Regions from separate parts of the Pseudoalteromonas sp. S408 genome, predicted to be linked through region 2. Evidence: predicted binding sites of a transcription regulator. Region 2 holds the regulator's gene; each other region holds the start of a gene.
What was found. Region 2 encodes sigma-54, which starts transcription at its own class of promoters, with help from an activator protein. Its sites were predicted from a motif close to GTTGGCACGNNNNTNGNNT; they were not measured.
Positions count from the first base shown of each region.

Region 1: the regulator sigma-54 is predicted to act here: its motif matches at 9,108-9,126, upstream of CWB62_RS04290 (BON domain-containing protein).
Region 3: the regulator sigma-54 is predicted to act here: its motif matches at 5,856-5,874, upstream of CWB62_RS05395 (DUF2726 domain-containing protein).

Region 1 is NZ_PNDY01000004.1:74,290-84,607, forward strand. Features, by position in the region: gene tgt (tRNA guanosine(34) transglycosylase Tgt) at 1-650, shown strand, start outside; gene yajC (preprotein translocase subunit YajC) at 676-1,011, shown strand; gene secD (protein translocase subunit SecD) at 1,031-2,890, shown strand; gene secF (protein translocase subunit SecF) at 2,900-3,853, shown strand; gene CWB62_RS04265 (bifunctional diguanylate cyclase/phosphodiesterase) at 3,983-5,770, shown strand; gene CWB62_RS04270 (substrate-binding periplasmic protein) at 5,783-6,592, shown strand; gene suhB (inositol-1-monophosphatase) at 6,656-7,459, opposite strand; gene CWB62_RS04280 (VOC family protein) at 7,710-8,126, shown strand; gene CWB62_RS04285 (LiaF domain-containing protein) at 8,186-8,842, opposite strand; gene CWB62_RS04290 (BON domain-containing protein) at 9,162-9,725, shown strand; gene CWB62_RS04295 (YqaE/Pmp3 family membrane protein) at 9,789-9,947, shown strand; tRNA gene CWB62_RS04300 (tRNA-Ile) at 10,234-10,310, shown strand.
Region 2 is NZ_PNDY01000022.1:101,995-112,312, forward strand. Features, by position in the region: gene CWB62_RS15725 (ATP-binding cassette domain-containing protein) at 1-108, opposite strand, end outside; gene CWB62_RS15730 (calcium/sodium antiporter) at 483-1,451, shown strand; gene CWB62_RS15735 (KpsF/GutQ family sugar-phosphate isomerase) at 1,455-2,426, shown strand; gene kdsC (3-deoxy-manno-octulosonate-8-phosphatase KdsC) at 2,427-2,978, shown strand; gene lptC (LPS export ABC transporter periplasmic protein LptC) at 2,975-3,529, shown strand; gene lptA (lipopolysaccharide transport periplasmic protein LptA) at 3,519-4,055, shown strand; gene lptB (LPS export ABC transporter ATP-binding protein) at 4,052-4,777, shown strand; gene CWB62_RS15760 (RNA polymerase factor sigma-54) at 4,847-6,346, shown strand; gene hpf (ribosome hibernation promoting factor) at 6,373-6,660, shown strand; gene ptsN (PTS IIA-like nitrogen regulatory protein PtsN) at 6,665-7,117, shown strand; gene rapZ (RNase adapter RapZ) at 7,137-7,982, shown strand; gene CWB62_RS15780 (HPr family phosphocarrier protein) at 8,026-8,298, shown strand; gene mgtE (magnesium transporter) at 8,408-9,766, shown strand; gene CWB62_RS15790 (YgiQ family radical SAM protein) at 9,835-10,318, opposite strand, start outside.
Region 3 is NZ_PNDY01000004.1:317,610-327,927, reverse strand. Features, by position in the region: gene CWB62_RS05415 (sensor histidine kinase) at 1-1,178, shown strand, start outside; gene arcA (two-component system response regulator ArcA) at 1,631-2,347, shown strand; gene arcB (aerobic respiration two-component sensor histidine kinase ArcB) at 2,355-4,673, opposite strand; gene folE2 (GTP cyclohydrolase FolE2) at 4,889-5,809, shown strand; gene CWB62_RS05395 (DUF2726 domain-containing protein) at 5,914-6,507, shown strand; gene mtnN (5'-methylthioadenosine/S-adenosylhomocysteine nucleosidase) at 6,621-7,328, shown strand; gene CWB62_RS05385 (cobalamin biosynthesis protein CobD/CbiB) at 7,329-8,273, shown strand; gene tyrS (tyrosine--tRNA ligase) at 8,341-9,540, opposite strand; gene CWB62_RS05375 (peptidoglycan DD-metalloendopeptidase family protein) at 9,864-10,318, shown strand, end outside.

The DNA of each region.
Region 1 (10,318 bases), on a different contig from region 2:
AGCTGTCTCTTCGTTGGGCAAAACGCTCAAAAGAAGGTCACGGCGATAACCCATCTGCGTTATTTGGTATTATTCAAGGTGGCATGTACCCAGAATTACGTGCACAATCGCAAGCTGGTCTAGAAGAAATTGGCTTTGATGGTTATGCACTAGGTGGTTTATCAGTTGGTGAACCTAAAAACGAAATGATGAATATTCTTGATCATTGTGCGTACAAAATGCCCGAAGATAAACCACGATACTTAATGGGTGTGGGTAAACCAGAAGACTTAGTTGAATCGGTACGTCGCGGCATAGATATGTTTGACTGTGTTATGCCAACGCGCAATGCGCGTAACGGTCACTTATTTATTACTACGGGTATTATTAAAATCCGTAACGCTGTGCATAAAACAGATACCGGTCCACTTGACCCTGATTGTGATTGCCATACGTGTAAAAATTACTCGCGCGCTTATTTACATCACCTTGATAAATGTAACGAAATTTTAGGTGCACGACTAAACACAATACATAACTTACGTTACTATCAGCGTGTTATGGAAGGCCTGCGCAATGCAATTAGCGAAGGTAAACTAGAAGAATTTGTAAAAGATTTTTACGCTCGCCGCGGCCAAGACGTGCCAGAGCTTGCAGATATAAAAAATTAAACTTTAAATTTAAAGAGGAAGTATTATGAGTTTATTTATTTCAAACGCACACGCATCAGCTGGTGCACCTGCAGCCGGTGGCGGTATGGAAATGCTAATTATGTTAGCTATTTTCGGTTTAGTTTTTTACTTTTTAATTTACCGCCCACAAGCTAAGCGCGTTAAAGAGCATAAAGGCTTAATGAATGCGATGGCTAAAGGCGATGAAGTACTAACCCAAGGTGGTTTAGTTGGTAAGATTGTTAAAATTGCTGAAGATAAAGATTTCATCGTTATCTCTTTAAATGAGCAAGCAGAAGTGACAGTACAAAAAGCATCTGTATCTGCTGTATTGCCAAAAGGCACAATGAAGTCGCTATAAAAATAATAAGGACGACCCCGTGTTAAACAAGTTTCCAGTGTGGAAGTATTTACTTGTTTTAGCTGTGGTTGCCATTGGCCTTTTATATGCTTCTCCAAACTTGTATGGCCGTGATCCGGCTATACAAGTTTCGGGTGCTAAAGGTGCTGATGTTGATCTCAGTGTTGTAGACAAAGTAAATGAAACCCTTAAAAAACATAACGTAGCGGTTAAATCAACCAAGCTTGAAGGCGGGCAAATACTTGTTCGTTTCAAAAATGTTGAAGAACAATTAAAAGCGCAAGACTTATTGCGTGACTCGCTAAGTGACGATTACATTTCAGCCATTAATATGGCGCCTGCTCAACCTCTTTGGTTAAAATCCCTTGGTGGAAACCCAATGAAGCTAGGTCTAGATTTAAGTGGTGGTGTACATTTCACTATGGAAATCGACATGGCAACAGCGGTTGATAACCAGCTTGAGCAAATGGAACAAGATTTCCGTAGCGATCTGCGTGAAGAAAAACTTCGCTATCGCAGCGTTCGTCGTGTAGCCGGCTCTGACCGCATGCGTGTTGAAATGCGTAACGAAGAAGATAAAGACGCCGCAGAGCGCTTTCTAGAATCTCGTTATCCACTTAACGTATACATTGATGACAGCAGTAACGATAATGCATTTTTTGCCACCATGAGTGAGCAAAAGCTAAAAGAGATTCGTGATTACGCCATCAAGCAAAACGAAACAATTATTCGTAACCGTATTAATCAAATTGGTGTTGCAGAGCCCAACGTACAACGCCAAGGTGCTGAACGTATTATTGTGCAATTACCTGGTGTGCAAGATACCGCTCGTGCTAAAGAAATTTTAGGCGCTACGGCGACACTTGAATTTCGTGAAGTAGACGAAAACGCTGACCCAAGCGCAGCAGCTCAAGGCCGTATCCCAGCGGGTACTGAAATGATCATGAGCCGCGACGGTTACCCTGTAGTACTTAAAAAACGCATTATTCTTGAAGGTAGCCACATCACTGGCGCGCAATCTGGCGCAGATGAATACCAACGTCCACAGGTAAGCATTTCACTCGACAGTAAAGGGGGTTCAAAAATGAATGCCTTTACTAAGCGTGCTATTGGCAAGCGTATGGCAACGGTATTTATTGAATACAAACCATCAGGTAAAAAAGACGAAAACGGAAAAGCACTTCCGCCTATTAAGGTCGAAGAGGTTATTAACGTGGCAACGATTCAAGCTCGTTTAGATCGCTCTTTTCGTATTACAGGTATCGATAACCCAGCAGAAGCACATAACTTAAGTTTACTGCTTCGTGCCGGTGCGCTTGTTGCGCCAATTCAGATTGTTGAAGAGCGCACAGTAGGCCCAAGCCTAGGCCAAGAAAACATTGAAGCGGGTATGACTGCGGTTGCACTTGGTTTTGCGTTTGTACTTGCCTTTATGCTTATCTACTACAACGGCTTTGGTTTAGTAGCTAACTTAGCGCTTGCTGCTAACTTAGTGCTTATTGTTGGAATAATGTCACTTATTCCGGGTGCTACGTTAACCCTACCGGGTATTGCAGGTATTGTACTTACAGTCGGTATGGCGGTTGACGCTAACGTACTTATTTTTGAACGTATTCGTGAAGAGCTAGCCGATGGTCGTAGCCCGCAACAAGCCGTTCATTTTGGTTACGATAGCGCATTTAGCACTATATTTGATGCTAATATCACTACGCTAATTGCGGCAATTATATTGTTTGCTGTGGGCACAGGCCCAATTGCAGGCTTTGCGGTTACATTGGCTATTGGTATTTTAACTTCAATGTTTACAGCCATTGTTGGTACCCGAGCGGTGATCAACTTATTTATTGGTGGTAAACGCATTGATAAACTTTCTATTTAAGGAGCAGACATGCAAATTTTAAGTTTGGGTAGTAGAACCCTTCGTTTCATGTCTCTTCGAAAAGTAGCAATGGGCTTTTCTACGCTATTAATTGTAGCGTCGATAGTTTCAATGTTCACGAAGGGCTTGAATTTTGGTCTTGATTTTACTGGCGGCACCGCGGTAGAAGTGGGGTTTTCTCAGCCGGCAGACCTTAAAAAAGTGCGTAATGTATTAGCTGAGAATGGGTTTGCTGATGCGTCAGTGCAATTATTTGGTTCAAGCCAAGATATATTAGTGCGTTTAGCTCCACGTGGTAGCGACGTAAAAGCAGAAGTGATTGGTAACCAAGTAATTGATGCACTAAAAAAAGCGGACGACAGCGTAGTAATGCGCCGTATTGAGTTTGTTGGCCCAAGTGTCGGTGAAGACTTAAAAGAGCAGGGTGGCCTAGCCATGTTAACTGCGCTTATTTGTATCTTAATCTACGTTGCATTTCGCTTTGAATGGCGATTTGCTGTTGGTGCTGTAGGCGCGCTATTACACGATGTAATTATTACGTTAGGTTTGTTTTCAATTTTGGGTTTAGAGTTCGATTTAACTATATTAGCGGCAATATTGGCGGTAATAGGTTACTCACTTAATGATACTATTGTTGTATCTGACCGTATTCGTGAAAACTTCCGTAAAGTACGCATCGACGATACCGTTGAAATTATCGATATTTCACTCACGCAAACACTTAACCGTACTCTTGTTACATCAATCACCACTATTTTGGTATTGATTGCATTGTTTGTATGGGGCGGACAAACTATTCATGGTTTTGCTACTGCATTATTGTTTGGTGTATTTATTGGTACGTATTCATCTGTATATGTTGCAAGCTCAGTTGCGCTTGCAATGGGGGTGAGTAAAGAAGATTTAATACCAGAAGTAATAGAAAAAGAAGGTGCAGATCAAGATCCAATGGCAATGCCATAATCTTAAATGCATTAAAAAAACCGCTCAATGAGCGGTTTTTTGTTGCCTGAAATATAAGAATTTGAAATAAATATGTCATACACAGTTGCTATTTTATTGCTCTAATCAAAATGATAATTGAGCCCAGTAGTGACCCTTCAACGACAAGCCTTAGAGGCTATTTTATATAGCGGAGAAGTAACCACGTTATTTCAGCCTATTTTAGATATATCTGGTCAGCTCATTCTTGGTTATGAGGCACTTAGTCGCGGTCCTCAAAGTAGCCCATTAGGAATGCCCAACTCGTTATTTAAAGCTGCGCATCAAGAAGGCCTTATTTCTGAGTTAGAGCTGCTGTGCCGCTCAAAAGCAATAGAAAACTTTGTTAAGCTAAATCTGCAAGGTAAGCTTTTTTTAAATGTAAGCCCAAAAACGTTACTCGATCCTTGCCACCCAAAAGGCGAAACACGACACCTAACCGAGCATTTTGGTTTAGCGACTAATCGTGTTGTTATAGAAGTGACAGAGCAAGACAAAGTAGATAACGACGACTTATTAATTAAAACCATTGCGCATTACCGAGAACTGGGCTTTACCATTGCGATTGATGATTTAGGGGCTGGCTACTCTGGCTTGAAACAGTGGTCGGCACTGCGTCCCGACTATGTAAAAATAGACCGCTATTTTATCGATCATTGCGATCAAAGTGAGGTAAAAAAAGAGTTTTTAAAATCAATTATTGTTTTAGCTAAAGCAACAAACACCTTAGTGATTGCAGAGGGCATTGAACGCTCTGAAGAGCTAGCATTGGTTGAAAGTTTAGGCATTAATAACGTACAAGGTTTTTTATTTGAACGACCTAACTTGAAACCAAGCCGTGATTTTAGCTCTGCGCAAATACAAGCCCTTACATTTAAATTATGTGATCAGTTTGACCAATCAATGGCAATTGGTGCGCTAAGCCAGCCACAAAAAGCTATTGCAAGTGATACCCGTTGCAAAAACGCGCATTTACTTTTTGAGCAAGATAAAACAATTATTAGCATACCAGTAATCAATCAACAGGGGCGGCCTGTTGGCTTACTACATAAAGACCAACTTACCGAGGTGTTTGCAGCACCCTACGGTCATGCCCTTTATGATAAGCGCCCTGTTATAGAGTTAATGGATAAACAACCCCTAATTGTTGATGAAGACCAAAAGCTAGATACGGTGAGTAAGCAAATAACTGAGCAAGACTTCGATATTAGGCGCCATATTGTTATTACTAGAGATAGCAATTATTTAGGGCTCGCGCCACTAAGAGATATTTTAAAACACATAACAGAAGAAAAAATTCGCCACGCACAGCACGCTAATCCGCTAACAATGCTGCCAGGTAATGTCGCTATTAACGAGGCTATAGAGCAAAGGTTACGCAATAAAAATAAATTTCACCTAGCTTATATTGATCTGAATCACTTTAAACAGTTTAACGATCTTTATGGCTACGCTAGTGGCGACAGTGTCATTAAATTATTGGCTGATGTAACAGTGCAAGCCTGTGTAAATAGTGCTAACTTTGTAGGGCATATTGGTGGTGACGATTTTATGGTTGTTTTTGATCAAAATGATGCGGTAAGTATTTGTAACCGTATTATTGAACAGTTTGAACATCGTTCTCGTACCTTTTTTACGCCCGACCATATAGCCAGTAAAGGTTATTGGGCTACAAACCGAGAAGGTGAAAAGCAGTTTGTACCGTTACTTACCTTATCAATAGGATTAGTTGAACCCGATTTACAGCAGTGTAAAAATAGCCATCAGGTTGCAGCATTAGCAACGGATGCAAAAAAAGAAGCCAAACGATTTCGTCATAGCTATCTTTTTACATGCAAGCGAAGGCGCCCAGGGCCTGCAGTAGTGCGATTAGCAACTAGTAAAAAGGTAATTTACTAATAGGTGATCATGATGTTGCCATTAAAGTGTATCGTATGCGTAGTTAGCTTGTTGATTGGAAGTGCTGTAGCAAGCGAAGTCAATACTGTAAAAATTCCGAAAGATCAACATGCGCATTTTGCTCGTGATGATTACCTCTATGATATGCTAACCAAGGCATTGATAAGAGCCCAATACCCTGCCGAAATAGAGCTTGTTGATGTACACCCGCATCAGCAGCGTAACTTAATGTCACTTGATGACGGCTCGCTTGATTTATATTGGAGCATGAGTAGCCCTGAACGAGAGTCATTGGCAACCGCCATCAAAATTCCATTGTTTAAAGGTTATATAGGTAAAAGAGCGCTAGTTACAAATAAAGACAATTTAGATAAATTTAAAGACATAAAAACGCTTGAGCAATTATCAAAGCTTAGTTCGGTACAGGGGCACGACTGGCCTGATATGCGCATATTGGTTAATAACGGTTTAAACGTGAGGCCATTATCAAACCTAAAAGCCATGTTTGTGCTTACTAGCCAAGGCCGCATAGATTATTTTCCGCGCTCATTTATTGAAGTAAATTCTGAGCTTTTAGAGCCACAGCATAAAAATTTACGTGTTGTGCCTAATTTATATATTAGCTACCCAACAGCGCTGTATTATTTTGTTTCTAAGGATAAGCCCGAATTAGCGAAAGCGGTTGAGCAGGGAATAAAAATAATGCAGAAAAATGGCGAGTTTGATGCGCTATTTTATGAATACTTTGCAACAGATTTAAACTCCCTTCCTTATACAAAAGGGGAAACTATTGAAATTAAATTGGTAAACCCTTACTTTTAAAAACAAAAAAGGAGCCTAGGCTCCTTTTTTAGTTGTACCAATTATATTGGTAAAAGCAATTTATTAGCGAAGTAACGACTCAGTTAACACTGGGCGAATTTCGCGAATAATAGCTTGAGTCAGTTTTGGTGCGCCACAAATGATATTGCCACTGTGGTTATAGTTATTACCACCAGCAAAATCGACAACCATACCACCCGCTTCTTTAACCATTAGCTCGCCTGCAGCAGAGTGCCAAGGTTTTAAGCCAATTTCAAAAAAGCCATCAACACGGCCAGCTGCAACATACGCCATGTCTAATGCAGAACAACCTGCACGACGAATATCAGCAGTATGAACAAATAATGCTTTAAACGCTTCAGTGTATGCGTCTGTATGTTGTTTATGCTTAAAAGGGAAGCCCGTTGCTAAAACTGTACCAGCAAGAACGGTTGTTTTGCTTACGCGTAAACGTTTGCTGTTAAGTTGTGCGCCTTGACCTTTAGATGCAGTGAAAAGCTCACCACGGATTGGATCATAAATAACGGCTTGGTCTAAACGACCTTTAACTTTAAGTGCAATAGAGATTGCGTAATGTGGGATACCTTTGATGAAGTTTGTTGTTCCATCGATAGGATCTACAATCCATTGGTAATCATCATCCTTGCCTTTGTGTTCACCTAGTTCTTCGCCCACAACAGAGTGAGTAGGGTAAGACTGTAAAATAGTGTCACGGATTACGGCTTCGGCTTCTTTATCAATATTAGTTACTAAGTCGTTAGCGCCTTTTTGTTGCACTTCAACTTTTGATAAGTCTTCGCTAGCGCGAAGTAAAATTTTGCCTGCGTTACGCGCAGCGCGAACCGCAATGTTTAACATTGGATGCATGGAGTTACCTTTGGGTTGTAAAAGAACGTTTGTATATTTCAGCCGGCGTATTTTAGCGACTTTTGACATAAAGTAAACAATAAACCCTAAATACTTGTGAGTGTTTTTTGTACAGCATTGAAAGTGTTGCACATTTAATTTAAATCATCGTGTATCTGCTCTATTACATATAAAAACTATAAAAAAGCACTTTACCTAAAGTTAGCTTGAGGTTTTATGATGCGTTTAAATTAACTCACAAGGACACAGTATGTATTTAGAACACGTAAACTTAGTTGTTAAAAACATCGATACCATGATTCGTTTTTACCAAGCTATTTTCCCGCATTGGGTAATACGAAGCGAAGGACGGGGTGATTGGTATGGAAAACCAAGGCGTTGGATCCACTTTGGTGACGACACGCAATATATAGCAATGAGCGATCATGGTGAGGGTGAAAACAGAGCGCTTTCAGGACATCAAGTTGGTTTTGCTCACTTTGCTTACGTAACGGCTAATTTAGATAATACGGTATCACGTTTAAATAAAGCGGGTTTTGCAGCATATAAGCACGGTACTAAAAATCCATTTAGAAAAAACATCTACTTCAGAGACCCTTCGGGTTTTGAGGTTGAGTTTGTAGAGTATTTGTCCGATGTTCCTGCTGAGCGAAATAATGATTTATAAGCCTGCAATTATAATATGGCTGCTAAAAAGCAGCCATATTAAAGCAAATACGGTTGTACTTATTTGTTACTTACCCCTAGCTGTGCCTTCAAATCGTTTGCAAAGCTAATAAACTTTTCTTTTATGGTACGCTTTACCTTTACTTCAACCGACCCTAATATTGCTTTGCCTTCAATATGAATGGTAGGGCCTTGGCGCTTATTTAATGTGACTGATTTGTTTTCTAAGGTGCTTAAAATACAAAACATTTTAGACACTACATTAACATGCTCGGGTACATAAATTTCGTCGCTACCAAAAATACAATTAACATGAATTGTCACGTTTTGATGTGTAAATATAGCGTCGGTGAAATCGAGTACCACAGAGCCCATATAATTATTTAGGTAAATATTTTTAGGCACTACCCATTGTCCGCTTCTCTCGTTTGAGCCCAAAATACTACGAAGTGTAATATCGTCATCACTATGCTGTTGTGCACTGTAATTTGGCGTAAACTGCGATTGTTTTTCAGCTTTGTATTGCTTGTCGGTATTAAGTGTTAGGTCTTCTACTAACGTTAGCAGCACTAAATTGTCTTTGGCGTCCATTGCTTGATCTAATCGTCTTTCAAATGCCTCAACCGATATAACGCCATGGCTATAGTTATAAATTAACTGATCAATCACCTGTTCGCGTACTTGCTCTATTGGGCGGTCTTCAACTTTAACTGACATGAGTAATTCCTTATTGTATTTGCTATTAGCTAACTAGATAGCAAACCGTATACCACAATTAATTTTATTTATAATCAATGATTTAGTTTTATAGTGCTGAATTGTTAGTTGTTATATTAACGATACATTAACCAAAATAGCAATAATCTAGTAATTTTCACACTTTGAGAAAGTTTTACTCACTTCCCTGTAAATAGGGGGAATACGCCAAAGCTGTAACAATACAAATTTATCATTAAGTGATTGATTTTTAATGTTAAATAAAGTTGGCTTGATGTTCGCATTAGTTAAAGTGTCTTTAATCAAAAGGAGAAAGATTATGAAAACATTTAACAAATCTATTATCGCCGCGTTAGTTCTTGGTACAACAGCAATGGGTGCACATGCAAACAGCTGGGAAAACGAAAGTAAAGATGCTTGGATTGATGGCAAGGCAGAAACTGTGCTTCTTATGAACACAGACCTAAACAACTTTGACATAAACACTGATGTAACAAATGGCAAGGTAGTACTTACAGGTAAAGTTGATAGCGAAGTAGAAAAAGAGCTAGCAGAAGAACTTGTACTTAGTCTAGATGGCGTCATGGACGTTGAAAACAGCCTAACCGTTGTTAAAAACATGAGCGCTAAACATACAGATTCTAAAATGATGGATGATGATAACGACCTAACGGACGCTAAAATCACCACCGTTATTACAACACGTTTCCTATTTGATTCAGAAGTAGGTGGAACCGATATTGATGTAGATACCGATAATGGTGTTGTTACATTAAACGGTTCGGTTGAATCATCAGCGGAGAAGCAGTTGGCAATCGAAATTGCTAAAAATGCTGAAGACGTTCGTGATGTGGTAGATAACTTATCTATCGTAGCTGAATAACGTTATACTCAAAGCCCAGCATTGCTGGGCTTTTTGTTTTTAATTGTTTGAAGGAGCTAAATAATGGATATCATTCGTATAATACTGTCTGTTTTGCTGCCACCACTGGGTGTTTTTTTACAAGTGGGCTTAGGTATGCATTTTTGGATTAATATTTTATTAACGCTGTTGGGTTACTTCCCAGGGTTAATACATGCAATTTATATTATTGCTAAAAAATAATGCGTTGCTGAGTTATATTTATGCTAGTTGTAAGTAAATATCGCTCAGCGCATTCAATTAATAAATATTATTTTTAATAGTTTTTACCGCACCCACTCAAAATTTCCCCAAATTTAGCCACTCAGCCCCTTTAAAAGATTACAATTTAAGCAGTTAGCTTACTGATTGTTAAAATAAAGGTTTTTGGTAGTGACAAGCCCTAAAAAAGTTTTTATACTGCAACCCGCTTTAGTCGCTCTGTGGCTAAACGCTTCAAAAATTAACTGCCTTGCAGTTATATAAAGTTGGCCCCTTAGCTCAGTTGGTTAGAGCACACGACTCATAATCGTTAGGTCCCCAGTTCGAGTCTGGGAGGGGCCACCACTTTTAAC
Region 2 (10,318 bases):
TTTGCCTTTAGGCACACTAAAGCTCATATTTTTATATATGACCCTATCGCCTCTGGAAAAGCTAACATCCTTGACTTCTACTATTGATTGCGACAAGTCGCTCTCCATAAAAATGTTCACTAGTGCCCCTATTTTAAATCTTTTTGATCCAATATGGAAAAAACAATTCGTAAGATTTTGTAATGTACGTGCAAAACACACATTAAGACTCACTTATATTCACTTAACCAACACTTAAAATAGGACCTGTAACCCTGTCGAAATCAAATTTAAAGTAAACTGTTTAGTATGTAGGTAAGGCTGAGCTATTGAAGAGTGATTACTTCCTATAAATTGATACTTAAAGGCTGCCAGCTCCTACTAATTAATTTTTAGTAAAATGAATTAGTCTACGTAGTTGACCTTACTCTTTTATTTATACTTTCATCGTGGCATTTGTTACTATTCGCGCCATTCCTATTTTGAACAACTGGCTTAATACAATGGTTACCTCGTTTGTTATTTTGATTCTTGGTTTTGCAGCCCTAGTTTGGAGTGCTGACAGGTTTGTTTATGGTGCTGCGGCACTGGCTAAAAACTTTGGTGTACCAACCTTAATTGTTGGTTTAACCGTTGTAGCCATGGGCTCATCAGCACCTGAAATGATGGTGTCGGCCTCTGCCGCATTAGCAGAAAAAACCGACACCGCGGTAGGTAACGCAATTGGCTCAAATATCACAAATATTTTGCTGGTGTTAGGTATTACCGCTTTATTTAGGCCTCTTAGCGTTTCTTCAAGCACATTAAAACGTGAAATCCCGTTAGTGCTTATTATATCGCTGGCTACCTGGTATATATTTTCAGATAACTACTTTTCGTTCACCGAGGGCGTTGCGTTATTAATTGGTTTTGTTGTATTTATTGGCGGGCTAATTATTGTCTCGCTGCGTGCTAAAAATCAAACAGACCCATTTGTATCAGAAGCATGTGACGAAGTACCAAACGACGTACCAACTAACAAGGCCATACTTTGGTTGGTTATTGGTATGGTTTTACTCCCTATTAGCGCACATTTTTTAATTGATTCAGCGGTGGATATTGCTAAATACTTTGGCTTAAGCGATTTAGTGATTGGCTTAACAATTATTGCAATAGGAACTAGCCTGCCTGAGCTTGCTGCCTCGATTGCGGGCGTACTTAAAAATGAAGATGATTTAGCGCTGGGTAATATTGTTGGCTCTAATATTTTTAATATTCTTGCAGTATTGCCTTTTGCAGGCATTATTAACCCTTCAGTTATTGACCCGTCGGTTGCTAACCGCGACATACTAATAATGATTGGTGCCACTGTTGCGCTTATTATCATGTCATTGAACTTTAGGGGTGCTCAACGCATCAATAGAGTAGAAGGCGGCTTATTATTAATCGCGTTTTTGGGCTACCAAGGGTATATTTTTAGTCAAGTAGGGTAAGTAATGGCAACGCTAAATTTTATTGAACAAGGCTTACGTGTATTAGATATAGAGCGCCAAGCTTTGAGTGATATTACACAATATGTGGATGAAAATTTTCATCAAGCATGTCAATTAATATATGATTGCCAAGGCCGAACTATCGTTATAGGTATGGGAAAATCAGGTCATATTGGTAATAAAATAGCAGCAACATTAGCAAGTACTGGCAGTCCTGCTTTTTTTGTACATCCGGGTGAGGCCAGTCATGGCGATCTGGGGATGATCACTAAAAATGATGTGGTTATGCTCATTTCTAACTCTGGTGAAACAAGCGAAGTACTCAATATAATTCCTGTTTTAAAACGCCTTGGCGCCAAAATGATAGCCATGACAGGCAACGCCAGCTCAACGATGGCCACGCTTGCAAACGTACATATTTGCATAAAAGTACAAAAAGAAGCCTGTTCGTTAGGCTTAGCTCCAACCGCAAGCACAACAGCAACACTTGCAATGGGTGATGCCATGGCGGTTGCACTTTTAGAAGCCCGCGGTTTTACAGCTGATGACTTTGCACTATCTCACCCCGGCGGTAGTTTAGGTAAACGTTTGCTGCTGACCTTAAAAGATGTCATGCATAGCGGTAAAAACACACCTATTATTAATGTTACTCAAACTATAAAAGATGCGCTAATTGAAATGTCAGCCAAAGGGTTAGGTATGACGGCCATAGTTGATTCTCAGCAGCAACTTGTAGGGCTATTTACTGACGGTGATTTACGCCGTATTTTAGAACAACGAATTGATATACATACAACACAAATAGATGTTGTGATGACTAAGTCCTGCACCACTGCAACACAAGATATTTTGGCCGCTGAAGCGTTAAATATTATGGAACAAAAACGTATAAATGGCTTAATAATTGTTGATGAGCAAAATCACCCTATTGGTGCATTAAATATGCAAGACTTATTAAAAGCAGGAGTACTATAAATGCAATTTGAAGAGCTCTACCAACCTCTAAGCGAAGACGCAAAAGCCCGTGCTAAAAAAATAAAGCTGCTTATTTGTGATATCGATGGTGTGTTTTCTGATGGTCGTATTTATCTGGGTAACCAAGGTGAAGAGCTCAAAGCGTTTAATACAAAAGATGGCTTTGGCATTAAAGCGCTAATTAACAGCGGCTTTGACGTTGCGGTTATTACCGGACGACACTCAAAAATAGTACAACAGCGTATGACAAGCCTAACAGTACAACACATTTACCAAGGTCAAGAAAACAAACTCCTCGCTTATGAGGAGCTAAAAACAAAGCTTAACTTATGTGATGAGCAAATTGCCTACATTGGCGATGACGGCCCCGACATGCCGGTAATGGAGTTAGTAGGGTTTGCTGTTGCAGTAAACGACGCACATCCGCTGATAAAACGTTTAGCGCATTACACCACACAAATGCTTGGTGGATTTGGTGCAGTGAGAGAGCTTACCGACCTGCTAATGCTTGAAAACAACAAACCCTTGACCACCAAAGGTACGAGTTCATGAATGCAGCGCGCATCATATTAAGCGTTTTATTCATCAGCTGTATGGTTTGGCTTTGGTACCCTTATTTCACACAAGTAAGTTTACCGCAGCAAACCGAAGCAGACATTATTGCAAAGCCCGATTACACTGCCATAGAGCTAAAACAAACAGCGTATGACGAGAATGGGAAAATTAGCCATAAAGTAACGGCAGCGCGAATGGAGTTATATCAAGAATTAGGATTTACCTTTTTTGATAAACCCATTTTTACTCTTTATAACGATAAACAAACGTGGCGAATTAACGCTAACGAAGCAACACTATACGAAGGCAGACAATTAATACTAGAAGGTAACGTTGTTGCTAGTAATTTAACTGATAACGCAATGATAGATAAAATAAATGCTGATAATATTCAGGTAGATATAAAATTACTAACGATGCAATCAGAACAACCTGTCATTGTTACAGGACCCAATTTAAAGATCACCGGTAAAGGCCTCGAAGCCGATTTAAAAACCGAAGTGATAAAACTAATTAACCATACGCGAACTATTTATTATGACCAATAAACTATTAACACTCTTTATTATTCCAACATTTATACTTGCACTCGGTGCAAATGCTGCTGAACCAACGGCGCCACTTGCTGCAAATCAAATTTCGATTAGTGCAGATAAGCAAGAAGGTCAACTAAAAGAAAATGTAGGTATATTCGAAAAAAACGTTGAAATTATTCACGGCGACAGAAAAATTACTGCTGACCGCCTAGAAGTGCATAAACGCGATGAATTGGGTGATAACAAGCAACTGTTAATTGCCACAGGTACACCCGCTTATTTTGAAGAAAAACAAGCCGACGGCACAATAATGAGCGCCAGCGCTAATGAAGTTAGATACGATGTTTCTAAACGTTTTTTAACATTAATTGGAGATGCACAGGTCTCTCAAGCTGGGCAAAAAATGAATGCAAAAAGTATTACCTACGATATTGAGCAACAACTCATTAGCGCCGAAAAAGATGAAAGCTCAACTGACCGCGTGCACACCATTTTAGTACCTGTGGAGCCAAAAAAAAGCGATAAAGGTCAGCCATGAGTACATTAAAAGCAGAGCTATTAGCCAAAAGCTACAAAGGCCGAGAAGTCGTTAAAAATGTAGGCTTAGAAGTTAAAGCCGGTAGCATAGTGGGTTTACTTGGTCCAAACGGTGCGGGTAAAACCACCACGTTTTATATGATTGTAGGCTTAGTCCCTAGCGATAAAGGTAAAATATCTATCGACGAGAACGATATTACTCTTTTACCTATGCACAGTCGTGCTAGATTAGGCATTGGCTACTTGCCGCAAGAGTCGTCTATATTCAGAAAGTTAACCGTATATCAAAACTTAATGGCTATTTTAGAAACTCGAAAGGAGCTCACTAAGCAAGCCAGAGAAGATACACTTAATAATCTATTGGATGAATTTAGCATTCAACACATTCGCGACAGTAAAGGTATGGCACTATCGGGCGGAGAGCGTCGCCGAGTAGAGATTGCACGTGCTTTAGCTGCAGATCCAAAGTTTATTTTATTAGACGAACCGTTTGCCGGCGTTGACCCTATTTCAGTGTTGGATATTAAAAAAATTATTGAACACCTTAAAAAGCGTGGTATTGGTGTATTAATAACAGACCATAATGTAAGAGAAACCCTTGATGTTTGCGAAAAAGCCTACATAGTTTCTCATGGGGAACTGATTGCTTCTGGTACCCCTGAACACGTATTAAACGATAAAACTGTACGCGATGTATATTTAGGCGAGCAATTTAGGCTGTAACATTTACGCCTTATTTGTATGCATCTGCTAGTATTAATTATAACAACTTAAAAGGATTGTTAGAGATACATGAGGCAATCACTACAGCTGCGCATGGGCCAGCAACTTACAATGACACCTCAGTTGCAACAAGCTATTCGCTTGCTGCAATTAAGCACATTGGATCTTCAGCAAGAAATACAAGAAGCGCTCGACAGCAACCCATTACTTGAGGTTGAGGAGCAAGACTATGCCGATGACCTTGCAGGCAAAAATGAGCAAAAAGCAGATAATGATGAAGTGACAGTAAGTGCATCTGCAGATGAAGTCCCCAGTGAGTATGAACAAGACAGTGGTGAAGCCCTAGCAAAAGATACCGTCAGTGACGACATGGCAATGGACGTTAGCTGGGATGAGTACATGAGTGCCGCCCCAGCATCGTCTTCAGGCCCCATGCCTGAAGATGAGTCTATTTATCAAGGTGCATCGACTGAAACGCTTCACGAATACTTAATGTGGCAATTACAACTAACGCCATTTAGCCCTACGGATGAAGCGATTGCTATTGCAATAGTTGAAGCCGTGGACGACTCAGGCATATTAACCCTCAGCTGTGAAGAAATTTTAGAGAGCTTTAATCAAGATAACGACGATGACGTTGAGGTTGAACTTGATGAAATTGAAGCAGTTTTAAAGCGTATTCAATTATTTGACCCTGTTGGTATTGCAGCACGAAGCTTACAAGAATGTTTGTGTATTCAGTTAAATCAATTTGATAAAGGCACCCCTTTTATTGACGAAACAAAAATGATTTTAACCGAGCACATAGATTTGTTAGCTGCTCGCGACTACCGTACATTAATGAAAAAAACGAAGCTCAAAGAAGATGAGCTTAAAGAAGTAATGACACTTATTCATACGCTTAACCCAAAGCCTGCAGACACAATAGTGCGAGAAGAGTCTGAATATGTAATACCAGATGTGTCAGTTAAGAAAATTAAAGGCCGCTGGGTTGTTGAACTAAACCCAGACAGCATGCCAAAAATTCGTGTAAACAGCCAATATGCTGCAATGTCGCGTACAGTTAAGTCGAGCGGTGATAGCCAGTTTATTCGCTCACATTTACAAGAAGCTAAATGGTTTATTAAAAGTTTAGAAAGCAGAAACGACACGCTTTTAAAAGTAACTAACTGTATCGTAAAACAACAACAAGGCTTTTTTGAACACGGTCCAGAAGCCATGAAACCTATGGTTTTAAATGATGTAGCCGAAATGGTAGAAATGCACGAATCGACAATTTCGCGCGTAACGACTCAAAAGTACATGCACACACCGCGTGGAATATTTGAGCTTAAATACTTTTTCTCAAGCCATGTAAGCACCGAAAATGGTGGAGAATGTTCATCCACAGCGATACGAGCACTTATCAAAAAACTAATCGCAGCAGAAAACTCAGCAAAACCATTGAGTGATAGCAAAATTGCGGATATATTGGCTGAGCAAGGAATTAAAGTAGCAAGACGTACAATCGCAAAATACCGCGAATCTCTTGCTATTCCACCGTCAAATCAGCGAAAGAGTCTGATCTAAGACGCTAAACAAAGAGGGTAATGCTTATGCAACTAAATTTAACTGGTCGTCATGTAGAACTAACTGATTCATTAAGAGACTATATAAATACCAAATTTGCGAAGCTAGAAAGGCACTCTGATCATATTAATAATGTTCATGTCATTCTTGATATAGAAAAATTAAATCAAAAAGCAGAAGCAACTATTCATGTAAGTGGCGCTGAATTATTCGCATCCACTGAACATCAAGATATGTATGCAGCGATTGATTCATTGATTGATAAGCTTGACCGTCAAGTAATTAAACACAAAGAGAAGCTTGCTCGACACTAATATGATGAAACTAAGTTCACTTATATGCCAGGACTGCAGCAAAGCTGCGGTCCTTTTTAATAGTAAAAAAAGAATTTTAGAGTTTATTAGCGAGCTTGCTCACGATAAATTACCGTATTTGTCTCAACAAGATATTTTGGGCGCTTTATTAACTCGCGAAAAGCTAGGTAGCACAGGAATAGGAAGAGGCATAGCTATTCCACATGGTCGAATGAGCGGCGCACAAGAACCTTTAGCATTAGTATTAGTAAGTGAAACACCGATTAACTTTGATGCTATAGACAATCGACCAGTTGATATTTTTGTTGCACTCATCGTACCTGATGGCGATAACCAGCAACACTTAAAGACGCTAGCGACGATAGCTGATAAACTAAAAAATAAAGAATTTTGCAAGCAGCTACGCTGTGCTAAATCGGACGCCGAGCTGTATCAAATTATTGTTGACCAATCGTAGTAAATTTAAAGGGTGATTAATGGAGTTGATTATCATAAGTGGCCGTTCTGGTTCTGGTAAGTCGGTTGCTTTACGCGTTGTTGAAGATCTAGGTTATTATTGCGTAGATAACATCCCTGTAAATTTATTACCTTCTTTGGTAAGAAGCGTTTCTGATAACTACGATAAAATCGCTGTAAGCATCGACGTGCGAAACTTGCCAAAAGAACAAGATGAATTTAATCATATTATTGAATATTTACCGGGTTTTACAAAACCAACACTATTTTATTTAGACAGTGAAGATCAAACATTAATTAAACGTTTCTCAGAAACAAGACGCTTGCACCCTCTATCAATCGATTCGCTTCCGCTAGATTTAGCTATAAAAAAAGAAAAAGAACTGCTTGATGTGCTAACTACTCGTGCCGATTACATGATAGATACAAGCGACTTGAGTGTTCATCAACTCGCTGAATCGATTCGTGAAAAAATATTAGGTAAAAAAGACAAGCAGCTGATTGTCACATTTGAATCATTTGGTTTTAAACATGGCATTCCTAAAGAAGCAGACTACGTATTTGATGCACGTTTTTTACCTAACCCACATTGGGAGCCTGAACTAAAACCACTCAATGGCTTAGACCAGCCAGTAAAAGATTATTTAGCTAGCCACAGCATAGTTCAAAAGTTCACATGGCAAATACAAACTTTTGTGCAAACCTGGTTGCCCCATTTAGAACGCAATAACCGTAGCTACTTAACGATTGCTATTGGTTGTACTGGCGGACAACATCGCTCTGTATATTTAGCGCAAACAATTGGTGAAAGCTTTGCAGTTACACACCCTAATGTAAAAATACGCCACAGAGAACAAGAAAAATAATTTATATAAACTAATAACCTGTTCAGCTTTGATAGAGTAATGTATGCGCATAGAAGACACTTTTTTAATACAAAATAAATTAGGGCTACATGCCAGAGCCGCGACAGTATTGGCTCAACTTGCTGTTAAATTTGATGCTTCAATCACTTTATTTCAAGATGACAAAGAAGCTGCTGGTGATAGTGTATTAGCACTGATGCTACTTGAAAGTAGCCAAGGTAAAGAAGTTAAAGTGGTATGTGAAGGACCTGATGCAAAACAAGCTTTAAATGCAGTTGGAGAGCTTATTTCGCAACGATTTAACGAGCAAGAGTAACGTTAATTTTTAACAATTAAATAAAATAACTATAATCAAAAATAACTGGCTAATAGTTCGTACTCTCCCACCCACTAAGTAACAGTTACAATATAAATAAAGGACGCCAATGCCCGAAGCTTTTGAACAAGACTACCCACTACAACAACTAAAACAAGTGACTAAGTCACTTAATAGTGGCCAGTTTGTTCAAGTTAGACGCATGCTCGCAAAAACCGCCCCATGTGATACTGCTTTATTATTAGAGTCGTCTCCTCATAAAATTCGTCGATTACTTTGGCAACTTGTTGACCCTGATGTTCAAGGTGACGTACTAGAAGAGTTATCAGAAGACGTACGTTTAGGCATCATAGCCCAAATGGAACCTGAGCATATTGCTGCCGCTACTGAAGATATGGGGCACGATGACTTAGGCGAAGTGTTACGTAGCTTGCCTGACACCGTTTATAAAGACGTTGTTAGCGCTATGGATATTCAAGACAGAGAGCGCGCAACACAGGCGTTGTCTTATCAAGAGCGTTCTGCTGGCGCGCTCATGAACACCGATACGGTAACTATTCGTCCAGACGTTACCATTGATGTAGTACTACGCTACATTCGACTTCGTGGAGAGTTACCTGAAGGCACAGATGATCTGTATGTAGTTGATAAACATAACTGCTTTATTGGTGCTTTATCGCTGAGTACATTACTGACTAATTCACCTGAAAAAATTGTTCGCGACTTAATGGATGAAGAGTGTGAGTCAATTCCAATATCTATGGATGAAAGTGAAGTTGCACAATTATTCGAACGCCATAATTGGATCTCTGCCCCTGTTGTTGATGATAATGATCAACTGCTAGGTCGTGTCACAATCGATGATATTGTCGACGTTATACGAGAAGACGCCGAGCATAGCTTACTGAGCTTGGCAGGTCTTGATGATGAAGAAGATACCTTTGCTCCCGTCCTAAAAAGCTCTAAAAAACGCTCAGTATGGTTAGGAGTTAACTTATTGACGGCGCTTGCAGCCGCCTTTGTAGCTAGTTTTTTTGAAAGCACACTCGATATTTTACCTATATTAGCAGTGCTTAATGGCATTGTACCTTCTATGGGTGGTGTTGCTGGTAGCCAGTCGCTTACGCTTGTTATTCGTGGTATTGCTGTCGGTCATATTAATCAAACTAACCAACGTTTTTTAATGATGAAAGAACTGGCCATAGGTGCGCTTAATGGTATTTTATGGTCATTATTAATAGCGGGTGTCATTGCACTATGGCAATGGGACTTTATGCTCGGCGGCGTGCTTGCTTTTGCTATGTTTATGAATTTAGTGGTAGCTGGCGTGGCTGGGGCGAGTATCCCTATTTTACTTAAAAAAATGAATATAGACCCCGCACTTGCAGGTAGTGTAGTGCTGACAACAGTGACCGATATTGTGGGTATTTTTGCCTTTTTAGGCACCGCTACCTGGCTATTAATATAATTATAAAACTGTCACAAAAAAACGCGCAGTTAGTGTATAGCTGCGCGTTTTTAGTTATTCAGTAAAAACTACCTGGCTTTTTGTCTATTTCCACCCACTTTAGGTTTTGTATTGGCCTTTTTAAATTGGCTAAATCCCGTATGACGTGTAAGCGCTGGGCGACCACTTTTGCGGCCTTTATTAACGGCTTTACCCGCTTTTTCATCGCGGCCTTCTTCTGGCACTAAACAATTTGGCCCTTTACCAATTAAATTAGCCTTACCCATTTTACGAAGTGCTTCACGTATCATTGGCCAACCTGATGTATCGTGATAGCGCAAAATAGCTTTGTGTAATCTACGCTGGCGAGCTCCTTTTGGCACAGGCACTATCTCACTATTATTTTTAATATTACGTAAAGAGTTCATCTCTGTATGATAAATAGTGGTTGCATTGGCCATAGGTGATGGATAAAAATTTTGCACTTGATCTAACTTAAAGTCATTTGATTTAAGCCATAAAGCCATATTAACCATATCTTCGTCTTTGGTTCCCGGGTGGGCAGAAATAAAG
Region 3 (10,318 bases), on a different contig from region 2:
ATGAAAAGCTTGTTGGCCATGTATACATGCGCGGTAGCCTTGAAAGCTTAGACGACTATATAAAACAAAAAATAGTTGTGGATGCCTTACTTACTTTATTGATACTTGTTGTTGTGTATTTTATTGCAATAAATGTTCAAAAAAGAATAGCCCGACCGATAGAAAGATTGAGTATGCTATTACAAGACGTATCAAAAAATCATAACTACGATGTACGCGCACCTGTAACCGACGTAAAAGAAATATCAGCACTTTCAAACAGTTTAAATATCATGCTTACACGCACTCAAAAACAACTGACCCGCCATGAAAAAGACAAAGAAGAAATTAAACAGCTTAACCAGGGGTTAGAAGAAAAAGTAAACCAACGAACCATAGCCTTACGAGAGGCAAATCAAGAATTGTTGTCAACCCTTGAGCGTATGCATCAGTATCAAACACAAATTGTTGAAAATGAAAAAATGGCATCCCTTGGCCAAATGGTCGCCGGTGTTGCGCATGAAGTTAATACCCCAATAGGGCTTGGCATTACTAGTTCAACCTTGCTGCGCGATAAGTTAGCTGATTTACAAATTAGCTTTGACGACAAAAAGCTGACTTCAAATCAATTAAAGCGCTTTATTGATGAAGGCATAGAAAATTTAGATTTAATTTACCGTAACTTAAACCGTGCAGCAGACTTAATTTCAACTTTTAAAAAAGTAGCGGTTATTCAAGATGATGACGTAACTACCTACATCAATATTCATAAGTTAATAACGGATGTTTTGACATCAATAAGCTCTGAACTTGAAGAGAAAAAACCTGTTATTAACATAAATTGTGCAACCGACTTAACAATAGAAAGCAAATCTGAACCACTACAACAAGTATTTATACAACTACTAACAAACTCTCTGCTACACGGGTTTATAGGTAATGAAAATAACGAAATACAGTTTGATGTGGAGTTAACGGGTAAAAAACTCACTATTATTTACAGTGACAATGGCCAAGGTGTAGACAAAAAAATTAAACATAGGATCTTCGATCCTTTCGTAACATCAAAAAGAGGGCAAGGAGCGAGTGGACTAGGTATGCACTTAGTTTACAATTTAGTAACACAAGCTTTAGGCGGCCACATATTAATTGATTTAGAAAAAAAACACGGTGCGCGATTCATCATAACCATCCCTTAAAAGTGAAGTAACCAAGCGCATTTATTTGCTTACACTCCTTGAATTACTTCTTATCGACCATATTTATGCTTCATGTGACAAGTAAGGGTAATAGTTATCGTTTATAGAGCGCAATTTTTTGAACTTTATTACTTTTGCGATATCACATACATTGATGAAAGATTAGATAGTGATATAATTTAACTTTGAATTAGTCTGATTATTTAACAGTTTTGCATAGTCAGCCGGTCCATTAATTTTCAGAGTAAATGAACTTCATACGTGTAATGATCAATTTAACAGTAGTTTTTACACGGGCTTTTTGAGCAAACTTTGAACTCTTGCTGTTTTATTTTTATCCAACTTGTTTTTTCTTGTTAACAATTGGATATAATCCTATAATCTCTAGTAGTCGGATTTATACTAAATACCGATTTTTTGTAAATAAAATATTCCAAAAAGGTTAATTAATAATGCAAACGCCAGTCATTCTAATCGTAGAGGATGAAGACGTAACTCGACTAAACCTCGTTAGTTTATTTGAAGCTGAAGGTTACAAAGTTATTGAAGCCATTGATGGCGATGACATGCATGACAAGCTTACAAATAACGACGACGTTAATCTCGTAGTTATGGATATCAATCTTCCAGGCAAAAACGGCCTTATATTAGCCCGTGAACTACGCCAAAAACGCAAAGTAGGCCTTATTTTCTTAACAGGTCGTGATAACGATGTTGATCGTATTTTGGGGCTTGAAATTGGCGCTGATGATTACATTACTAAACCATTTAACCCTCGTGAATTGACTATTAGAGCTCGCAACCTTATTACGCGTACAGGTCTAAGTGATGATGAATCATCGCTTGAAACCAATGGCGTTATTACATTTAACGGTTGGGAATTAGATGAAAACAGCCGCTGTTTAACATCTCCTAATGGCGATGCTAAACGCTTGCCTAAAGGCGAGTATAGAGCACTGCGTTTAATGCTTGATTCTCCGGGTCGTATTTTTAGCCGTGAGCAACTGATTAAACATATGACTGGGCGTGAACTTCGTGCAAACGACCGTACTGTTGATGTAACTATCCGCCGTATCCGTAAGCATTTTGAAAGCGATAACTCTACATCAGAGCTTATCAGCACCATTCATGGTGAAGGCTACCGCTTTATTGGTAAAATCGACAGCTAATCAGCGTTCATTCTAATTGCTGTAGAAATAAATGAAGGGCATGTTGTCCTTCATTTATTTTATTTGCCAACACGAGCAGCCACTCCTCAAGCACCTCATCTGACTTTTCTATTGCGCCGTACTCCATCACTTTTGCATGCAGTTGAACATCGTTTAAACCAACAGAACCAGCAGCACCTTTAAGCTTATGCGCAACCGATTTATACTCTTCCCTATCACCTGTATTTAATGATGTAAGCAGTTCTTGTTGATACTGCGGATTTAGCTTTTCGAATAGCTGACTGCTGCGTCGAAAAACAACTAACCCCATTGAGTTCACAAAGTCTTCTATTGTTTCAACATCTAGCAAATGTGCATCAATATTTTTAAGTGCCTCGTCGGTTACTTTTAGCTGTGGCTCGGTGCATTGAGCTTGCTTAATATCAAACAAGTCAGCAAGCATTTTATCAAGCTTTACTGTATTGATAGGCTTAGCTAGAGCGCCTTGAATAGAAATGCCTTCAAGCTCTTCTTCTGCACTTCTTACATTAGCGGTTAGTGCAACAATAGGCAGGTTATCAAAATGACTATCGGCACGAATTTGCCTTGCAACTTCGTCCCCATTTATATCGGGTAGCTGCATATCAAGTAATACTAAATCTAGGTCGTCTTCGGTATCTACAAACGAAAGAGCATCTTCGCCTGTTTCAGCCCATAACACTTCGTGACCGCGTTGTTCTAATAAATTGGTGGCTATTTCTGCATTAAGCGGTACATCTTCAACAAGTAAAATGTAAAGCTCTCGTCCAACATAGCTCTGCTCTGTGGGGGCAATACATAAACTAAGCGGTATTTGTACTGTAAAACAACTGCCCTCACCCTCTGTACTATTTACTGTAATACTGCCTTTCATTGCGGTCACTAGCGCTTTGGTTACCGCAAGACCAATGCCTGAACCAATGGCATTTGTGCCTTGTAAGTCAGGTGCTTTGTAGTACATATCAAAAATACGAGAAAGCTGCTCTTGAGGAATACCTTGCCCTGTATCTGATATTTTAATAACTAACCACGGACCTTCAGGGCGATTTTCACGGCTACATTCAAGTGTTACTTTGCCATGCTGGGTAAACTTCACCGCGTTATTTATCAGGTTCCAAACCACTTGGCGTAAACGAGTGGGATCAAGCAGCGCATATATATCTAACTTACCATTTCGCTCAATATCAAACTCCAGCCCTTTTTGCTCTGTAATTAAACCTGCAAAATTCACAACATCGTTTATAAAATCAGATACATTGATAGAATTTGCAGCAATATCGAGCTGTTCTCTGTCTATTTTATCTAAATCTATAATGTCGTTAAAAATATTCCCGAGCGTCTCTGCGCTTGAAAAAACCGTATTACACCAACTGCGCTGCTGCTTATTAAGGTCGGTATCAAGCAACATGCGTGTTAAACCCACAATACCATTAAGCGGTGTACGCAACTCATGGCTTAATGTAGCAATAAACTTACCTTTATCTTTATATGCGGTTTCAAGAGCCTCAGCGGCTTCTTTACGGCTAGTAATATCACGCCCAAAGCCAAGCAAACCAATGTAGTCACCTTCATCGTTTATAAAAGGAAGTTTTCGCAATTCAAACCAGCGTGTTGCACCATCAACTTCATAACCCACATCGATGGTGATTGCTTTGTGAGTTTGCTCTACCTCTTTGTCTGTGCGTAGTACTTCAGATAAAAAGTCATTTGGAAATATTTGTTCTACCGTTTTACCAATGAGCTCACGGCTTGATTTCCCCATTACTTCTTCAAACATTTTATTGCAGCCAGCAAATACCCCATTGTTGTCGCGGTAATAAAATAAATCGGGGGATGAATCAACAATTGAGCGCTGTAACATGCTTTGCTGAGCTAGCTCTTGCTGTGTTTTTTTGCGCTCTGCAATTTCTCTACGAAGCTCTTCAATGGCGCGATGTTTGGCATGAAAGGCCATTTTACGTTCATCTATTTCAATATTAAGCCGATTAATATTATCTTTAAGTGTTTGGTTTAATAGCTTTTCTTGTTTGGTTGCGCTATCTAAGTAGGCGTATGAAGCGTCTAACTGACGAATTGAGTTTATAAGTACGCTAATAATTAGAGGTGACACTACAGCTGAAAAAAATACCACAGCCAAAATATCTACAAGAAACAATTCACCTATCGCTACGTAATAAAACATACTCGATAAAATAAGAGACGCAGCTAAAAATAAAGCGTAACAAATGGCAGCCGTTTTTAACTCGCCAAATCGCGCTATAGAACTTGAAAGCACCCGAACCCAAGGGCTCAAAGAATAATCGGTCATACGTAGTTTTATCTCTTTGCTGTTTGCTTAAATATAAGTAAGGCAATGCTATTTTACAGATTTTAGCATTTTTCTATTCGCTATTTTCGTGTTGTGCGACAAAAACAGTAAAAATTCATACGCGATTTTGACTGGCAATAAAGTCCTCGTTTCAGCCACTGATTATTTCGTGTAAAATAATGCGCCTTATCATTGCCAATAACGAGTAACATAGCATGCAAACCAATATGCCCGATATAGCCGACACCGCTCCCGCATTACAAACAGGTAAATTAGACTGGGTTGGCATGGGTGAAATTGAACTGCCATTTATTTTTGAATCGCGTGATTTAAGCCCTGTTACCGTTAATGCTAAAGCGCGCGCATTTGTAAACTTACATAAAGAAGACGCCAAAGGCATTCATATGTCGCGCTTATTTTTAGCGCTTGATTTACTCTCAACAGAGCAACAAGTAAATCCTAAAACAATTGGCCAAGCGCTTAATACCTTTATATCAAGCCATGAAGGCTTGAGTAATAAGGCGCAAATTGAGTTTAAATTTGAGCTTCCACTTCGCCGCAAGTCTCTATTAAGTGGGAAAGCTGGCTGGAAAAGCTATCCAATCACACTGACAAGTACAATTGAAAACAATATTATTAGTTACGAGCTAACTGTTGATGTTACCTACTCATCTACTTGCCCTTGTTCGGCAGCACTTGCACGCCAGCTAATACAAAACGCATTCAGCGAAAAGTTTAACCAAGACACACTCAACCAAAAAGACGTACTTGATTGGCTTGGCACGACACAAGGCATTGTGGCAACACCTCACTCGCAACGCTCAATTGCTAACGTAAAAGTTAAACTCGATAGCAACATCCAGGAGTTTGATGTAGTTAACTTAATAAACACCCTTGAAGACGAGCTAAAAACCCCCGTACAAGCGGCAGTAAAGCGTGAAGATGAACAAGAATTTGCCCGTTTAAATGGTCAAAATTTAATGTTTTGCGAAGATGCAGCACGTAAAATTAAAGCTATATTAGAAGCAGACAGTTACGCAGATTACTGGCTACAAATAAACCATTACGAATCGCTTCATGCACACGATGCCGTAGCTGTTGCTGTAAAAGGTATTAACGGCGGGTATAAAGCATAAAACACCTGCGTTATCTTAAATCGCCATTCGGTAATTCATATACAACTTAGGCACAGTAATTGCTTTAACAAAACAGTGTCAATTTGTTGTTATGGAGTTACCGTATGGAATTCGCTTTATTGTCGATTTTAGTATTAGTGGTAGGTGCATCAATTGCCGCGTCAAAATTTAGTGACGACGGCGGTAATCCTTATCCTTTCAAACGTAAACAAAGCGTATTTACGCAAGTAGAAAGCGCCTTTTTAAATCTATTAGAGCGTGCTATTGGCGATCAATACAAAATTGTGAGCCGAGTTAAGCTTATTGATGTCATCGACTGTAAAGAAGGTTTATCACCTAAATCAAAACGCGCTGCTATTGCCAAAGCCAAAAATAAGCAGCTTGATTTTGTGTTAATCGACAAAGAAAAGATGACCATAGTTGCCGCCGTTGATTTAGTAAATAACGCCAACAAAGATGGCCACAAAGCACAGCGCGACTGGTTTGTGAATGGCGCCTTAGAAGCTGCAGGTATTCCACACATTCGCATGAAGGTAAAAGCAGGCTATCGTCCATCAGAAGTACGCGATGCCATTATGTTTAAGTTAGGCAAACCTGCACCGACAGCACAGCGCCCATTGCGCAACCGAGTTCACAAACCTGCCGTTTTATCACCTTCACAAGCTAAAGCCCATTCAACAGCATTAGCCGAAATATAATTATCAGGTGACTAAACTTGCATTAAAGCGAGCATTTTAAATGTCTCGCTTTTTTGTTTTTTATTGTTAACTTCACGTATAATCATGCTATTCAAACTCAGGAATCAAACACTATGAATGTTGGTATTATTGGCGCAATGGAGCCAGAAGTTAAAATATTGCGTGAAGCAATGCAAAACCCAGCTATTTTAACTAAAGCAGGTTTTACATTTTACACTGGTAAATTAGCGGGTTGTACAGTTACTCTTGTTCAATCAGGTATTGGTAAAGTAGCATCAAGCATTGCAACTACATTACTTATTGATAACTTTAAACCTGATTGCGTTATTAACACCGGCTCTGCTGGCGGTTTTGATCCATCATTAAGTGTTGGCGATGTCGTCATATCGTCAGAAGTTCGTCACCACGATGTAGACGTAACCGCTTTTGGCTACGAAATTGGCCAAGTACCGCAAATGCCAGCAGGTTTTGTTGCGCACCCTAAATTGGTTGAAGCAGCACAACAAACTATTGCACAAATTAGCGAAGTTAAAACCTTGGTTGGCCTTATTTGTACTGGCGATACTTTTATGTGTGACCCTGTTCATATTGATAAAGCGCGCAGCGACTTCCCTTCAATGCTTGCAGTAGAAATGGAAGGTGCATCTATTGCGCAAACCTGTCATACGCTTGAAACACCTTTTGTTGTTATTCGTTCAATGTCTGATATTGCAGGTAAAGAATCGCCACAATCATTTGAAGAGTACCTAGAAACAGCATCAATTAACTCATCTAAAATGGTTGTTGCTCTGCTTGAAAAGCTAACGGCTGTAACACTGTAAATGCTTAGCAATATTGTTCAAAGCCATTTGGACTTTATTGTATTCATAATAGCGCTCCTTGCTGAGCGCTTTTTACCACTCGTTAGTTGGTACCACCCTAATACCGTTTTAGTGGCCGTGTTTCGCGCCATAGGCAAACGTATTTACAATAAAAAAAATACTAACAGCTACCACTATTTAGCGGCCATCCTTGCCTGCGTGCTAGTGCTTAGTGTTATTTTAATAATTATTACTTTACTGCTTGAATTTGCATTTTACCCCGAGTTACTGGCAGGGCTTATTTTATACCTTTGCCTTGAAAGCCAAAGCCTCACCAAAAAAGCACGTCGCATTGCAAAGTTGACCAAGCAAAACCAAAAGTCAGCAGCGCGCGAACTATTAAAACCGATACTCGCACGTGAAGTAAGCAAGCTTTCTACAGCCGGCATTATTAAAGCACTTATAGAGAGCTTAATACTTCGCACTGCCCGTTATTACTTTGTAGTTATATTTATTTTTTTACTTTTAGGCCCCATTGCAGCTCTTGGGTACCGACTACTTACCTTAATGCAGCAAGCATGGCGCCATGATGTTTCACCAAACAGCGCATTTTTAAAACCATTAAAGCTTATTTTATTCGTTATTGAGTATATTCCGGTACGTTTATTGTCCCTAACAATTGCTGCGAGTAAGGCCACAAAACAAAGTATTCACTACATAAAACACTACGGCCAACACTTCTATCAAACAAATACAGGGTGGTTACTCAGTGCATGTTCAGCATCACTTGGCGTGCAACTGGGTGGGCCGGCTATGTATTTTAACAAGCGGTATAACAAAATGCGTGTTGGTACTGATAGGCTACCTAACGCTGACGATGTGCCAGCCGTATTAAATCGGCTTAATCAGGCGCGTGCCTTTTGGGTACTCGTTATTGTGTGTATTGAAATTCTAAAAAGCATTTAAGCTTTACTTAGTAAAAAATTGAATATAAAAAAACCAGCCTCAGCTGGTTTTTTTATTCCCCGTATACTTAAGCTACGGTAATGTTTGCAAACTTACGTTTACCTACTTGGTAAATATCGGTTGTGCCTTTTGCTATTTCTAGTTTGGTATCGGTGATTTTTTCTTCACCGTTAAGTTTAACAGCGCCTTGTTTTATCATGCGCATCGCTTCTGATGTACTGGCAACTAAATTAGCTTCTTTTAATAAGTTTGCTATTAAAATAGTGTCTTCTGCTATGGTTATTGTCAGCTCAGGAATTTCATCTGGCAGCGCTTTTTTCTGAAAACGTTGAATAAAATCGTTGTGTGCAGCTTGTGCATCTTCTTCACTATGAAAACGTGCAATAAGCTCTTTAGCAAGTTCAATTTTGATATCACGCGGGTTAGTACCCTGCTCAACACGTTCTTTTTGCGCTGCTATTTGCTCAATCGAAAGACCACTTAGTAAATCGTAGTAACGCCACATTAATACATCACTAATCGACATCACTTTACCAAACATGTCATTAGGTGCATCAGTAATACCAATATAGTTACCTAAAGATTTAGACATTTTTTGAACGCCATCAGTACCTTCAAGTAATGGCATCATTAAAACAGTTTGTGGCTTTTGGCCTTCAACTTTTTGAAGCTCACGCCCCATAAGTAGATTAAAGCGCTGATCAGTACCACCAAGCTCTACATCTGACTCTAAAGCAACCGAATCCCAACCTTGTACTAGCGGGTATAAAAATTCGTGTATTGCAATTGGCTGTCCGCCATTGTATCGCTTTTTAAAGTCATCACGCTCAAGCATACGCGCAACCGTTTGGTTAGCAGCTAGTTTAATCATGCCTGCTGCGCCTAACTTTTCCATCCACGTTGAATTAAAAGCAACGGTTGTTTTTGCAGGATCAAGAATTTTGAAAACCTGCTCTTTATACGTTTCAGCATTGGCAAGAACATCTTCACGGGTAAGCGGTTTACGTGTCACGTTTTTACCGGTTGGATCACCTATCATGCCCGTAAAATCACCAATTAAGAAAATAACTTCGTGACCTAAGTCTTGGAAAGTTTTCATTTTATTAATTAGTACTGTATGCCCTAAGTGTAAATCTGGCGCTGTTGGATCGAAACCCGCTTTGATTTTTAACTTTTTGCCCGACTTTAGTTTTTCAACTAACTCGTCTTCAATTAATATTTCTTCTGCACCGCGTTTTATCTCTGCAAGAGCGGTTTGTAAATCCACAGTCTATTACTCCAAAATTCTGCCAACAAAGAGGGCTACTAGTTGTTTTGTATAACCTTAGTTTAACAAGGGCTAAATCAAACTTATATGTGCAACTAACATAACAAATTTCTACCTAATTAAAACAACTTTTTAAGTGATTAATGCAACTAAATAAAATGCGCATAGTCTGAGATAAATTAAGCGCTAAAAAGGCATATAAAGCCCGATTTTAGCGTAATTCAGCGCGATTTAAAATCTACAAAGCACTGGTATTCGCACAATATTAGGTATATCCTGCAATATTATGTATTTATTATCTTGACAGCAGAAAAAGGCACGTTATGGTTCACGTGGTTAATACCCTCCCCAAAAAACACAAATTGCTTATCTTATGTTTGGTTTCTGCTATTGCCGCCTTGACGTTTCTTCCATCTGAGAAAGCAACCGCGTCTAAAGACAACAATGCAAATGCATTAGAGATTGGCAAGCGCTACGAGCTTCAAGTTAAAGTTGATGACAACGAAAAATTAACCGAGTTAAATTCAGAGCAAACAGCCGAAAAACTTCCAGAATACGATTTAGTCGACCACCAAGTAAAAACGGGCGACAACTTAGCAATTATATTTAAACGCGCGGGCTTTTCAGCGCAAACGCTACATAAGCTAATTAACACTAACGCAGAAACTCGCAAGCTAACTAAAATTCACCCAGGCGAAGTACTGAGCTTTGCAACCGGTAAAGATGGAACGCTTGCGCAATTGCGTTACGTTATTTCTAAAACAGATACGTTGTATGT